DNA from 2 places in the Lysobacter sp. CA199 genome. Region 1 is predicted to be linked to the other one. Evidence: predicted binding sites of a transcription regulator. Region 1 holds the regulator's gene; the other holds the start of a gene.
What was found. The regulator sigma-54, encoded in region 1, starts transcription at its own class of promoters, with help from an activator protein. The targets are predictions, from matches to a motif close to TGGCACGNGCNTTGC.
Positions count from the first base shown of each region.

Region 2: a site for sigma-54 is predicted at 4,614-4,628, ahead of pgaA (poly-beta-1,6 N-acetyl-D-glucosamine export porin PgaA). Genes of this name have one in related genera too.

Region 1 covers NZ_JBQJIL010000015.1:20,512-26,058, reverse strand. Annotated here, with positions in the region: gene lptA (lipopolysaccharide transport periplasmic protein LptA) at 1-155, shown strand, start outside; gene lptB (LPS export ABC transporter ATP-binding protein) at 155-874, shown strand; gene ACTOWJ_RS24915 (RNA polymerase factor sigma-54) at 971-2,425, shown strand; gene hpf (ribosome hibernation-promoting factor, HPF/YfiA family) at 2,861-3,187, shown strand; gene ACTOWJ_RS24905 (PTS sugar transporter subunit IIA) at 3,242-3,706, shown strand; gene hprK (HPr(Ser) kinase/phosphatase) at 3,907-4,857, shown strand; gene rapZ (RNase adapter RapZ) at 4,935-5,547, shown strand, end outside.
Region 2 covers NZ_JBQJIL010000001.1:56,978-62,524, reverse strand. Annotated here, with positions in the region: gene pgaC (poly-beta-1,6-N-acetyl-D-glucosamine synthase) at 1-292, opposite strand, end outside; gene pgaB (poly-beta-1,6-N-acetyl-D-glucosamine N-deacetylase PgaB) at 444-2,429, opposite strand; gene pgaA (poly-beta-1,6 N-acetyl-D-glucosamine export porin PgaA) at 2,432-4,522, opposite strand; gene ACTOWJ_RS00275 (GH92 family glycosyl hydrolase) at 4,840-5,547, shown strand, end outside.

The sequences.
Region 1 (5,547 bases):
CGGGGCAAGTCGAAAGCGGCGGCACCGGCGGCCGCGTGAGCATGCGCCTGCAACCCAAGAACAAGGACGGCGCGGCACCGGCTCCGGCCGTGCCCAAGACCGCTCCGGCCAAGCCGGCGAGCAAGCCCGCCCCCGCCAAGAAGGGAGGCGGCTGATGCTGGTCGCCCAAGGCCTGCGCAAGGCCTACCGCCAGCGCGAGGTCGTGCGCGATTTCGGCCTGACCCTGGACGCCGGCGAAGTGGTCGGCCTGCTCGGCCCCAACGGCGCCGGCAAGACCACCTGCTTCTACATGATCGTCGGCCTGGTGCCGGCCGATGCCGGCTCGATCGTGCTCGACGGCAAGGACATCACCGCAGAACCGATGTACGCGCGCGCCAAGTACGGCGTCGGTTACCTGCCGCAGGAACCTTCCGTGTTCCGCAAACTCAGCGTGGCCGACAACCTGCGCCTGGTGCTGGAACTGCGCGCCGACCTCGACCGCGCCGGCATCGAACGCGAGCTCGCCAGCCTGATGGACGAGCTGCAGGTCACCCACGTCGCCGATCAGCTCGGCGCCAGCCTGTCCGGCGGCGAGCGCCGCCGCGTGGAAATCGCGCGCGCTTTGGCCACTCGGCCGCGCCTGATGCTGCTGGACGAACCTTTCGCCGGTGTCGACCCCATTTCGGTCGGCGAGATCCAGCGAATCGTGCGCCATCTCAAGAATCGCGGGATCGGCGTCCTGATCACCGACCATAACGTTCGCGAAACCTTGGGCATTTGCGATCGTGCGTATATCCTGAATGACGGCGGCGTGCTCGCGCAGGGGGCTCCGGACGCGCTGCTGGCCAACCCCGATGTCCGTCGCGTCTACCTGGGCGAAACTTTCCGTCTGTAACCTTCTGGTTGCCGGGCGCGAACGACGCCCGCGATGCACGACTCGGCCGACTGCCATCTCAGGTCGTTGCCTTTCAGGTCGCGTCAGCCATCGAACATGAAGCCCCGCCTCCAAGCCTCTCTCGGACAACAGTTGGTAATGACGCCGCAATTGCGGCAGGCGATCCGTCTGCTGCAACTGTCGGCTGTGGAACTGGAAGCCGAACTGGCGAGCGCGGTGGAGAGCAATCCGCTGCTGGACTGGACCGAACCGGCCGCGCCGGGCGGCGAGGAGGAACTGCGTCCACCGCAGACCTCGGCCTCCTCCAGCGAGAACGCCGATCACGGCGAGGGCCCGGGCCCCGGCAGCGACGCGGCCACGCCCGAGCCGGAATGGACCATGGACGACGGCGAGACCTGGTACGAACGGGTCGGCCCGTCCGATAACGACGAAGACTCCACCGCGGCCGAACAGGTCGCCGACGCCGAGACCCTGCTCGACCACCTGCTCTGGCAATTGCACCTGAGCCCGCTGTCGACCCGCGACCGCAGCATCGGCGTGGCCCTGATCGAGGCCATCGACGACGACGGCTATCTGCGCGAGCCCCTGCAGGCCATCGCCGAATCGCTGATGCCGGAATTGCACGTCGGCGAAGACGAAATCGTCACCGTACTGCACCAGGTGCAGCGGTTCGATCCGGTCGGCACCGGCGCGCGTTCGCTCGGCGAATGCCTGAGCCTGCAGTTGGGCACCCTGCCCGACGAGACCCCGGGCAAGGCGCTGGCGCTGCAGATCTGCGCCGGTCCCCTGGAGCGTCTGCCGCGCATCGGCGTGGCCGGCCTGGCCAGCGAGTTCAAGCTCGATCAGGCGCAGGTCGATGTCGCGGTGCAATTGCTGCGCTCGCTCGATCCGCGCCCCGGCGCGCAGATGGGTGCGATCTCCACCGACACCTATGTCACGCCCGATGTGGTGATATGGCGTCAGCGCGGCCTGTGGCGCGTGGCCTTGTCGGAAACGATGCGTCCGCGCATTTCGATCCATCGCGGTTACGAAGGCATGATCCGCCACGCCAGCGCCGCCGACGCCAGTTATCTGCGCGGCCATCTGCAGGAAGCGCGCTGGCTGCTCAAGAGTCTGGAAGCGCGCGGCGACACGTTGCTCAAGGTGGCGCGTTGCCTGCTCAAGCAACAGGCCGCGTTCCTGGAATTCGGCGACAGCGCGTTGCGCCCACTGACCTTGCGCGAAGTCGCCACCGAAGTCGGCCTGCACGAATCCACGGTCTCGCGCGCGATCGCGCGCAAGTACGCGCGCACTCCGCGCGGCACCGTGCCGCTGCGTGCGTTCTTCGCCTCCGGCATCGATACCGGTTCGGGCGGCGAAGCGTCCAGCACCGCGATCCAGGCGATGATCCGCCGCCTGATCGAAGCGGAGAATCCGCGCAAGCCCTTGTCGGATGCGCGCCTGGCCGAAACCCTCAAGGCCACCGGCGTGCCGGTCGCGCGCCGCACCGTCGCCAAGTATCGCGAGGCGATGAGCATCCCCTCGTCTCAGGATCGCGTGCGGATGGGCTGAGCCCCGCAGCCCTTCGCTTCTCCCGCTTGCGGGAGAAGGTGGCGGGAGAGTCTGTCCCCGCGAAGGCGGGGGCCGGATAAGGGCACGTTGCTACCGGCGCGCCCTCACCCCAACCCCGCTCCCGCAAGCGCGAGAGGGGCTTTTCGTGTGCGTCGTGACGTTGCGTGCGCTTGGCCTCCGTCAACCTGGCGGCTTATACCTTTTCCCGCCAAAGACATTGCAAAAACTTTACATACGGAAAAAATCTCTTCCGTATCAACGTCTTCCGCGCCGGTTACTACCAAAGGACCAGACCGGGCCCTTGCGCCGCAGACTCAGCGTGAGATGCTGGACTCCCTGGCTTTGGCTAGGGCGTCACCCGGTTCCGTTTAGGTCCGGCAAGGCCGGACGGAACCTCGAGTTCCGCATTCATCCGCGACGTGAAGGAGGTCCCCGATGCGTATCGAAACCCACGGCCAGCAGCTTGAAGTCACCGCAGCCCTGCGCGACTACGTGGAAACCAAGCTGGCCCGTCTGCAACGCCATTACGACCATCCCTTCGACGTGCGAACCCAGCTCAGCCTCGACAAGCCCGACCATCGAGCCGAAGCCACCATCCTCATCGCCGGCCGCACCCTGCACTGCGATGCCGCCGCGATCGACATGTACGCCGCCATCGACCTGCTCGCCGACAAGCTCGACCGCCTGCTGATGAAGCACAAGAGCAAGCAAGTCGACCATCATCGAGGCGAAAGCCTCGCCCGCAACGGCGAACTCAGCTGACCTTAGCGTAAACTCCGCGCCAGCCACGTACCGCAAGCCACCTACAACGCCGTCATGCCGCTTTACGAACTGTTGAGCGCGGAGCGCGTTGCGATCCTGGTCGAACCCGGCGATCGCAACGCGGTGCTCGAAACCGCCGCGCGCATGCTGTCCGAAGGCAGCCCGCTGATCGCCGCTTCGCTCAACGCGGGCCTGCGCGAACGCGAAAAACTCGCGAGCACCGCGATCGGCCACGGGGTGGCCATCCCGCACGGCCGCAGCCCCTTGTTCGAGACCAGTCGCGCCGTGTTCCTGCGCCTGGCCCAGCCGGTCGATTTCGGCGCGCCCGACGGCCAACCGGTCGACCTGGTGCTGGCGATGGCCGTGCCCGAGCACCATGTCCAGCAGCATCTGCAATTGCTCGCCGAACTGGCCGAGCGCTTCGCCGACCCCGGTTTCCGCGACCGCCTGCGCTCGGCGCCGTCGGTCGCCGAACTGAGCTTCCGCCTGCTCGACCACTGCCGCCGCAGCGCGGCTTGATTCCCGAAACCCGGCCGGCGACGCCTGCCATGGGGGAATCCCCTTTCATGGAGGATTTCTCCTCACGCAGCCCCCTTTTTTCAAAGGGGCAACCGCACTCGACCTAAGGGGCGCTCGCTACAGCGGGCAACCGCCCTCGACAAAATCGGACGGCAGCCTTCGATAAACCCGGTAACCCGAATCCCGTAAACTCCGGTCCCATGAGCAAAAGCATCCGTGCGGGCGAACTGTTCGAACAACAGCGCGAGCGCCTGGCGCTGCGCTGGGCGGCCGGGCAACGCGGCGAAGGGCGGCTGGTCGAGGCGGTCAATACGGTCGCGCGCCGGCCCTCGCTGGCCGGCTATCTCAATGCGATCTATCCGAACAAAGTGCAGATCCTGGGCACCGAGGAGCTGACCTGGCTCGACGGCCTGGATTCGCGGCTGCGCTGGGAAACCATCGAGAAGATCATGCAGTTCCGGCCGCTGGCCCTGGTCATCAGCAAAGATCAGCCCTGCCCGGAAGATCTGCGCATCGCCGCGGAGGAAAGCGACACGCCGCTGTGGGTGTCCCCGCGCCGCGGGCACGAGTTGCTCAACCATCTGCAATACCATCTGGCGCGCGCGCTGGCGCCGCAGATCACGCTGCACGGCGTGTTCATGGAGATTTATTCGATCGGGGTGCTGATCACCGGTGAATCGGGATCGGGTAAAAGCGAGCTGGCGCTCGAGTTGGTGACACGCGGCCATCGTCTGGTCGCCGACGATGCGCCGGAGTTCACCCAGATCGCCCCCGACGTGCTCGACGGCACTTGCCCGGACATGCTGCAGGATCTGCTGGAAGTGCGCGGCCTGGGCGTGCTCAACATCCGCCAGATGTTCGGCGACACCGCGGTCAAGAACAACAAGTACCTGCGCCTGATCGTGCACCTGACCAAGCCGATGAGCGAGCCCAAGCCGGCCGGGATCGAGCGCCTGACCGGCGATAGCGGCCTGCGCCGGGTGCTGGATCTGGACGTGCCGATGATCACCTTGCCGGTGATGCCCGGCCGCAATCTGGCCGTGCTCACCGAAGCGGCCACGCGCCTGCATAGCCTGCGCATGAAAGGCTTGGACCCGGCCGCGGCCTTCATCGCCCGGCACAGCAACTTCCTGGAGCGCGGCGAATCGTGAGCGGCATCGAATCCCAACCCAACCCGGCCGCGGCCAACGACATGCGCGCCAACGCCGAATCGGCGCCGGAAAGCAGCATGTTCAGTCTGGTCATCGTCAGCGGCATGTCCGGCTCGGGCAAGTCGGTGGCCTTGAACACCTTCGAAGACCTCGGCTTCTACTGCGTCGACAATCTGCCGGCGGAACTGCTGCCGCAATTCGTGCAGAACGTGATCAAGGCCGAAGACGGCATGCCGACCAAGCTGGCGGTCGGCATCGACGTGCGCAACCGGCACAGCGACCTGGCCAATATTCCCGAATGGTTGTCGGCGGTCGGCGCCTTGGGCGCGGATCCGAAACTGGTGTTCTTCGAATCCAGCGACGAGGTGCTGCTCAAGCGCTACGCCGATACCCGCCGGCGCCATCCGCTGAGCCAGTTCGGCCTGGCCCTGGCCGATGCGATTTCGCTGGAACGGCAGGTGCTCAAGCCGCTGCGCCAGATCGCCGATGCGATCGTCGATACCAGCGAGCTCAACATTCATCAGCTGCGCCGCCACGTCATCACCGAATTCGGCCTGGGCGGCGAAACCGGCATGTCGTTGTTGTTCGAATCCTTCGCCTACCGGCGCGGCGTGCCGGCCGATGCCGATTTCGTGTTCGACGCGCGCGCCCTGCCCAATCCGCACTGGAATCCGGCGCTGCGGCCGCTGT
Region 2 (5,547 bases), on a different contig from region 1:
TGTCGTCGCGGCTGCCGTCGTTGATCGCGATCACCTCGAAACGCGGATAGCGTTGCGCCAGCGCCGCGCCGATGGTTTCGTGGACGTGATCGCCTTCGTTATGGCACGGGATCAGGATCGACACGAACGGCGCGTCGTCCAGCGCCGGCGGATCGGTGCGCGGACGCGAATGGCGTTCGCGGCGGAAGTAGTAGTACAGCCCGCCGGCGATCCAGAAGAACGACATCACGATCGGATAGAAGAACGCGAATTGAAATAGCGCGGTGAGCACAGGGCTGGCGGCTTGACTCATGGCAGTCTCGTGACGGTCTTTCGGCGTAGTCGGGGCTGGCGTCGCAGCCGATTGCGCGGCTGCGACTGGCGTCGAGGTTGGCTGGGTTCAGCGTTCGGCGGCTTCGGCGTTCGCCCGCTTCAGCCTTTGCCGGCTTCAGCGTTCGCCCGCTTCAGCGTTCGATGTAAGGGAAGCCGCGCGCGGACATGATTTCGCGTGCGTCGACGGTCGAGGGGCGGTCGTCGATGAAGTTGTCCGGGTACCAGGCCAGATGGCGCGCGCCATCGGCCTGCAGACGACGCGCCATGGTCTTGAGCTGGGCGGCGGGGATCGGCCGTTGCTTGTCGCGCCAATCCACCGTCTGCAGTTCGAAGATGGTGCGCGACAGACCGCGCGGCGAGCGCTTGACCTGGGCCACCAACCGGTCCATCCAACGCTGCGGATCGCCGCTGTTCTCCATCCACGGCATCGCCATCACCGCGGTGTAGTCGTAGGCCTGGTTGAACGCGGCCAGGCTCTGCGCGAACCACGCCTCGCTGTCGGGATCGAGCACCGGAGCGGCGAACAGATTGCGCACGGTGATCAGCTTGGGCCGCCACTTGCCGGCGGCGCGCGCCAGTTCCTGGGTGAACGCGATCAGCGCCTGGGTGCGCGCGGCCGGATCGGCCGGCGCCTGGCCGCGCAGTTCGTCCTCGCGCAGCAGCGCGTCGTCGTGGAACAGCAGGCCTTCGGTGTAGCCGCTGACGGCCAGGTCTTCGTACAAATCGGCGACGATCTTGCGCGTCTGCGGTTCGAACGGATTGAGCCGGTGGGTTTCGGCCGGATTGCTGGCCTTGATTTCGAGTTTCGCGTTGAGCGCCCGGTCGGGCAGTTCGAAGCCCAGTACCGGCAACCATGCGAACACCTTGACGTGGGCGCGGGTCTTGAGCTGCCAGGCGACGCGGTTGTACAGATCCGCGCGCATCGGCAGATGGCGGTTGGGGAAATACATCGCGTCGGCCGAACCGTTGCCGTCGGGATCGGCGAAGGCCTGCAGGAACACGTGGCTGGGAGCGATCTGCTTGACCCGCTCGATCAGTTTGTCCAGGTTGCGCGCCTGCTGCGCCGGATCGGCGTCGTAGACGTAGTCCAGATCGACCTGCAGCGCGCGCACGCCGTCGAGTTCCTCGTCGTGGCGCAGTTCGAAGGCCAGATCGTTGACGGTCGGGTTATCGAACATCAGCAACCGCGCCAGGCCGTGCAGATCGCGGCCGACCGTCTGATGGCGGCCTTCCAGATCGAAGGTCACGCTCATGCCGAGTTGGTCGGCCAGGGCGTTGGTCTGGCTGTTGTAGGCCGCGTACGGCCACACCACCGACTGCGGCGACACGCCGAGCTCGCGCTTGATCTTGGCGGAGCTGTCGGTGAGATCGCGGCGCACCCGCGCCAGATACTCGGCTTCGGTTTCGTAGCGCTGGGCCTTGCCGTCCCACTCGCGGGTGATCGCCGCGGGCATGGTGTTGCCCTGCGGGTTGGAGGTCACGCCGCGGTGCAGGTTGTCGCTGTGCGAGGCGATTTCGATCAGGCCCGAGGCCTGCATCTCGCGCAGCTGATCCCAGGTGACGAAGTCGTCGTGGGTGAACATGCGCGGGCCGTAGTCGACCTGTTGCTCGCGCGGCAAGTCCACCCAGCCGGTCACCACCGCCATCAGGCCGGGATAGCCATAGGCGCGCAGCAGCGGGAAGACATGGGTGTAGATGCTGCGCAGACCGTCGTCGAAGGTCAGCAACACCGCCTTGGGCGGCAGTTTCTTTTCGCCGCGCGAGGCTGCGATCACCTCGCTCAGCGCGACCGGGCGGTAGCCGTGACCGGACAGCCAGTCCAGATGCGCTGCGAAGTTCTGGGTGCTGACCGCATAGGCGTCGGGATCGCCCTTGCGCGCGACATCGTCGCGGATGTCGTGATAGCTCAGTACCAGCAGCTGATCGGCCTTGGCCTGCTGGGCGATGGCTTCGGCGGCGTTGAGGCGGTCGTTGTCTTCGGTGTGGTCGGACGCCGGTTCGGCGGCCGCGGCGGCCGCGGCGGCTGTGGCGGCGAATGGCAGCGCCAACAACGCGATCAGGGTCAAACGGCGGAACGCGCGGCGCATCGCCGCGGTGGGGATGACGAAACCTTGCATGTTCATTCCTCTCCCCAACGGAAGCTCAAATCGAAACCCAGACGTTGTTCGCGCACGCCGTCGTAGACCGGCCGCGACCAATTGACGCCGTAGTTCAAGGTGCGGCCGGTGGCGAAGCGCCATTCGTGTTCGTAGCGCAGTTGCGGAACCCAATGGCTGCCGTACCCGCGTTGCCAGTACGGCCCGGCCTGCGCGGTCAGGCGCTGGCGGAAGTGGCGCTGATAACGGCGCCAGGCCAGATGGTCGAAGCGCACGCCCAGATTCAGCGAGGCATCGCGGCTGGGGTTGAAGTAGGGCACCTGGCTATCGCGGCGGCTGGCGCGGCTGGTGGCCAGGTCGGCCAGTCCGTCGATCAGCAGGTGCGGTCGGGTGTACAGCCGTTGCTCGGCGTTGAGGCCGAACGCGGTGCGGGTGTTGTCGTCGCTGTAACGCAACTGCTGCGCGGTCGCGCCCAGGCGGGTGCGCTCGTTCGGGGTGTAACGCAGTCCCAGACTCAACGCGTCGGCGTCGATGGCGTTGCGGCGCGCTTGCAGTGAGGCTTCCGGCGTGCCGCGATACCACGAGGCGGTGCCGTACCACGCGTCGTTGAAGCGCCAGTCCGCATCGGCGTAATAACCGGTGCGGTCGCCGCGGTCGAGCCAGCGGTCGTTGGCGCGATCCACGCCGAAACCCAGGCTCAAACGGTCGTAGACGTACAGCGCGCCGACCCCGGCGCGGCGGTCGTGCACGCGCTCCTTGCCGAACGCGCCGTCGGGATAATCGGCCCAGGCATCGCGCGCATGCGCAGTCAGACGCCAGCGGTCGTGAATCAGCGGGCTGCGGATCTCGACGCGATGCTCGGCGTCGCGCGTACCCAGCGGCGATGCGGTGGCGCCGCCGCCGCGCGCGTCGCTGCGGCCGAAGCTGCTGCCGATCAGCCATTGCCAACCCAGCCGGCTGTCCCACGACTCGGTCATCTGCTTGACCTGCACGTCGCGCGCGCGGCGTTCGATCAATTCGTCGTGGATCGGTCGCGCCAGATCCACCCGGTTGTGTTGCACATACGCGCCGACCTGACCGACGCGCGCGCCGACGTCGGTCGGCTCCTGCGTGCTGGCCATGCGGAAGCGCTCCAAGGCGCGATCGGTCCAGCCGCGCTTTTGATAAGTCACGCCAAGATCGGTCTGCAGGCCGGCGTTGCCGGGGCCGATCGCGGCGAGGCTTTCCAGATACTTCTGCGCGCCGACGGTGTCCTCGCCGTACAGGCCGATCATGGTCAGGTGACTGTCGGCGTCGTAGTGACGCCAGTTCTCGTGGCTTTCCTTGGCGCCCTTGACCCGTACGAATGCGGGCTGCGCCGCCTTGATCTTCTGCAGTTGCGCGTGGGCGTCGTCGAAGCGCTCGGCTTCCGAATAGGCATAGGCCAACTGCAGTTGCGAATCCTGGTCTTCCGGCCATTCGCGCACGACGTGTTCGAGCACTTGCGCGGCTTCTTCCGGATGCTTGTCGGCCAGCAGCGAGGCGCCGATCTTGGCCAGGGCGTACATCGGCAGTTGCACGTTCTCGGCCTGCAGCGCGCGATAGCGCTGTACCGCCTCGGCGTGGCGTTCGAGATGGTTGAGCATCACCAACTCATCGAAGCGCGTGCGCAGATCGGCTTGTTGCTGGGCCGGCGTCTGGTCGGCGCGCTGCTGTTCGAGCAGGCTGCGCGCCTGGCGCATCTCGGTCAGGCGCTGGGCCTCGCTTTCGGGAAACAACGTGCCCCACAGCACCCGGCGGGCGAAACGATCGGACTGCAGACGTTGACGCTCGTCGGCGCTGAACAACTGCGGCCGCGCCTGGTACAGAGTCCAGGCGCGGTCGGCGCCGCCCAGATCGGCCAGGGTCAGCGCCTGCAGCCGATACAAACGTTCATCGCCGGGGCTCGCGGACTGGGCACTCTCGATCCGCGCCAGCGCGGCCAGCCATTGGCGATCGGCGCGCAGGCGCTCGATCTCCGGTAAGGGATCGGTCGCAGGTTGTTGACGTGTAGCGGCAAGAACTGACGCGGGAAGGCAAGTTGCTGTCGCGGTCGCCAGGGCGATGGACAGGGCAAGACGATGCTGTATCGGCATGAGGACCGAGTTCCGAAGGGCAAGGGGTGGTTTGGGACGTGATTCAGTCCCGTTAAAAATGTGATTCAAGTCACATTGTGAGGGTATTGACGCAAAAGGTGTGCCAAAGGACGGTGAACGTTCACTGCATCCATATGTCTAAGCATTTGTTTTTATTTGAATTTAAGAATACTGAACAGCGTATTCCCGTGCTGCATCGCGGTTTGACAAGCTGAATTTAGATCGATTCAAATCGGTCTCGGACCGCGGCGTGACGTCATACGGCGGCGCGCGGCGGCATGACGGCGATGCCGTTTGGGGCAGGACGGGAGCGGGACATGTCGGCAAGCAACTCAGGGCGCCGCGGCGCGCACGCGGCCAGGACGGCATTGGCCATGGGCTTGATCTGGGCGATCGCGGCTCCAGCGTTTGCGGCCAAGCCGGGCAGGCAGTTCTGGAACTCGTTCGAAGCCGCCGACGCGGCGCCGGCGTTGCGGGCCGCCGATCCGATCCGCCTGCGCGTGGACGGCGGTCCGCCCCAGGCCGCGGCGCTGACCGCCAAACCCGAGGTCGGTTTCACCGGGTTGCGCTCGTTGCGCTTCGAAGCGCCCAGCGGCGGCGAACAACAGGCGCAGCTGTTCGAGGTCGACATCGCGATCGGCAAGGACAGCGAGCTGTCATACCGGGTGTTTCCGCTGTCGCCGGCCAACGTCGCCGCGCCGGCGCCGGTGTCGGGGCTCGACAATCTGCGCAACGCTTCCACCTACGTCGCCATCGATCTGGTGTTCGACGACGGCAGTCGCCTGTCTGAGCGCAAGCCGCTGGACCGCTACGGCAACCCGCTGACCGCGCGCGGACAAGGCGCGGCGCGCCTGCTGTATCCGGATCAGTGGAACGCGGTGTCCAGCCGCATCGGCGAAGTCGCGGCCGGACGCCGCGTGCGCCAGATCGTGCTGGTGCACGACGGCGAGCCCGGGCATTCGTATCGCGGCTATCTGGACGATCTGCGCATCCAACCGGCGCCGCGCAAGAAGGACGCGGACAAG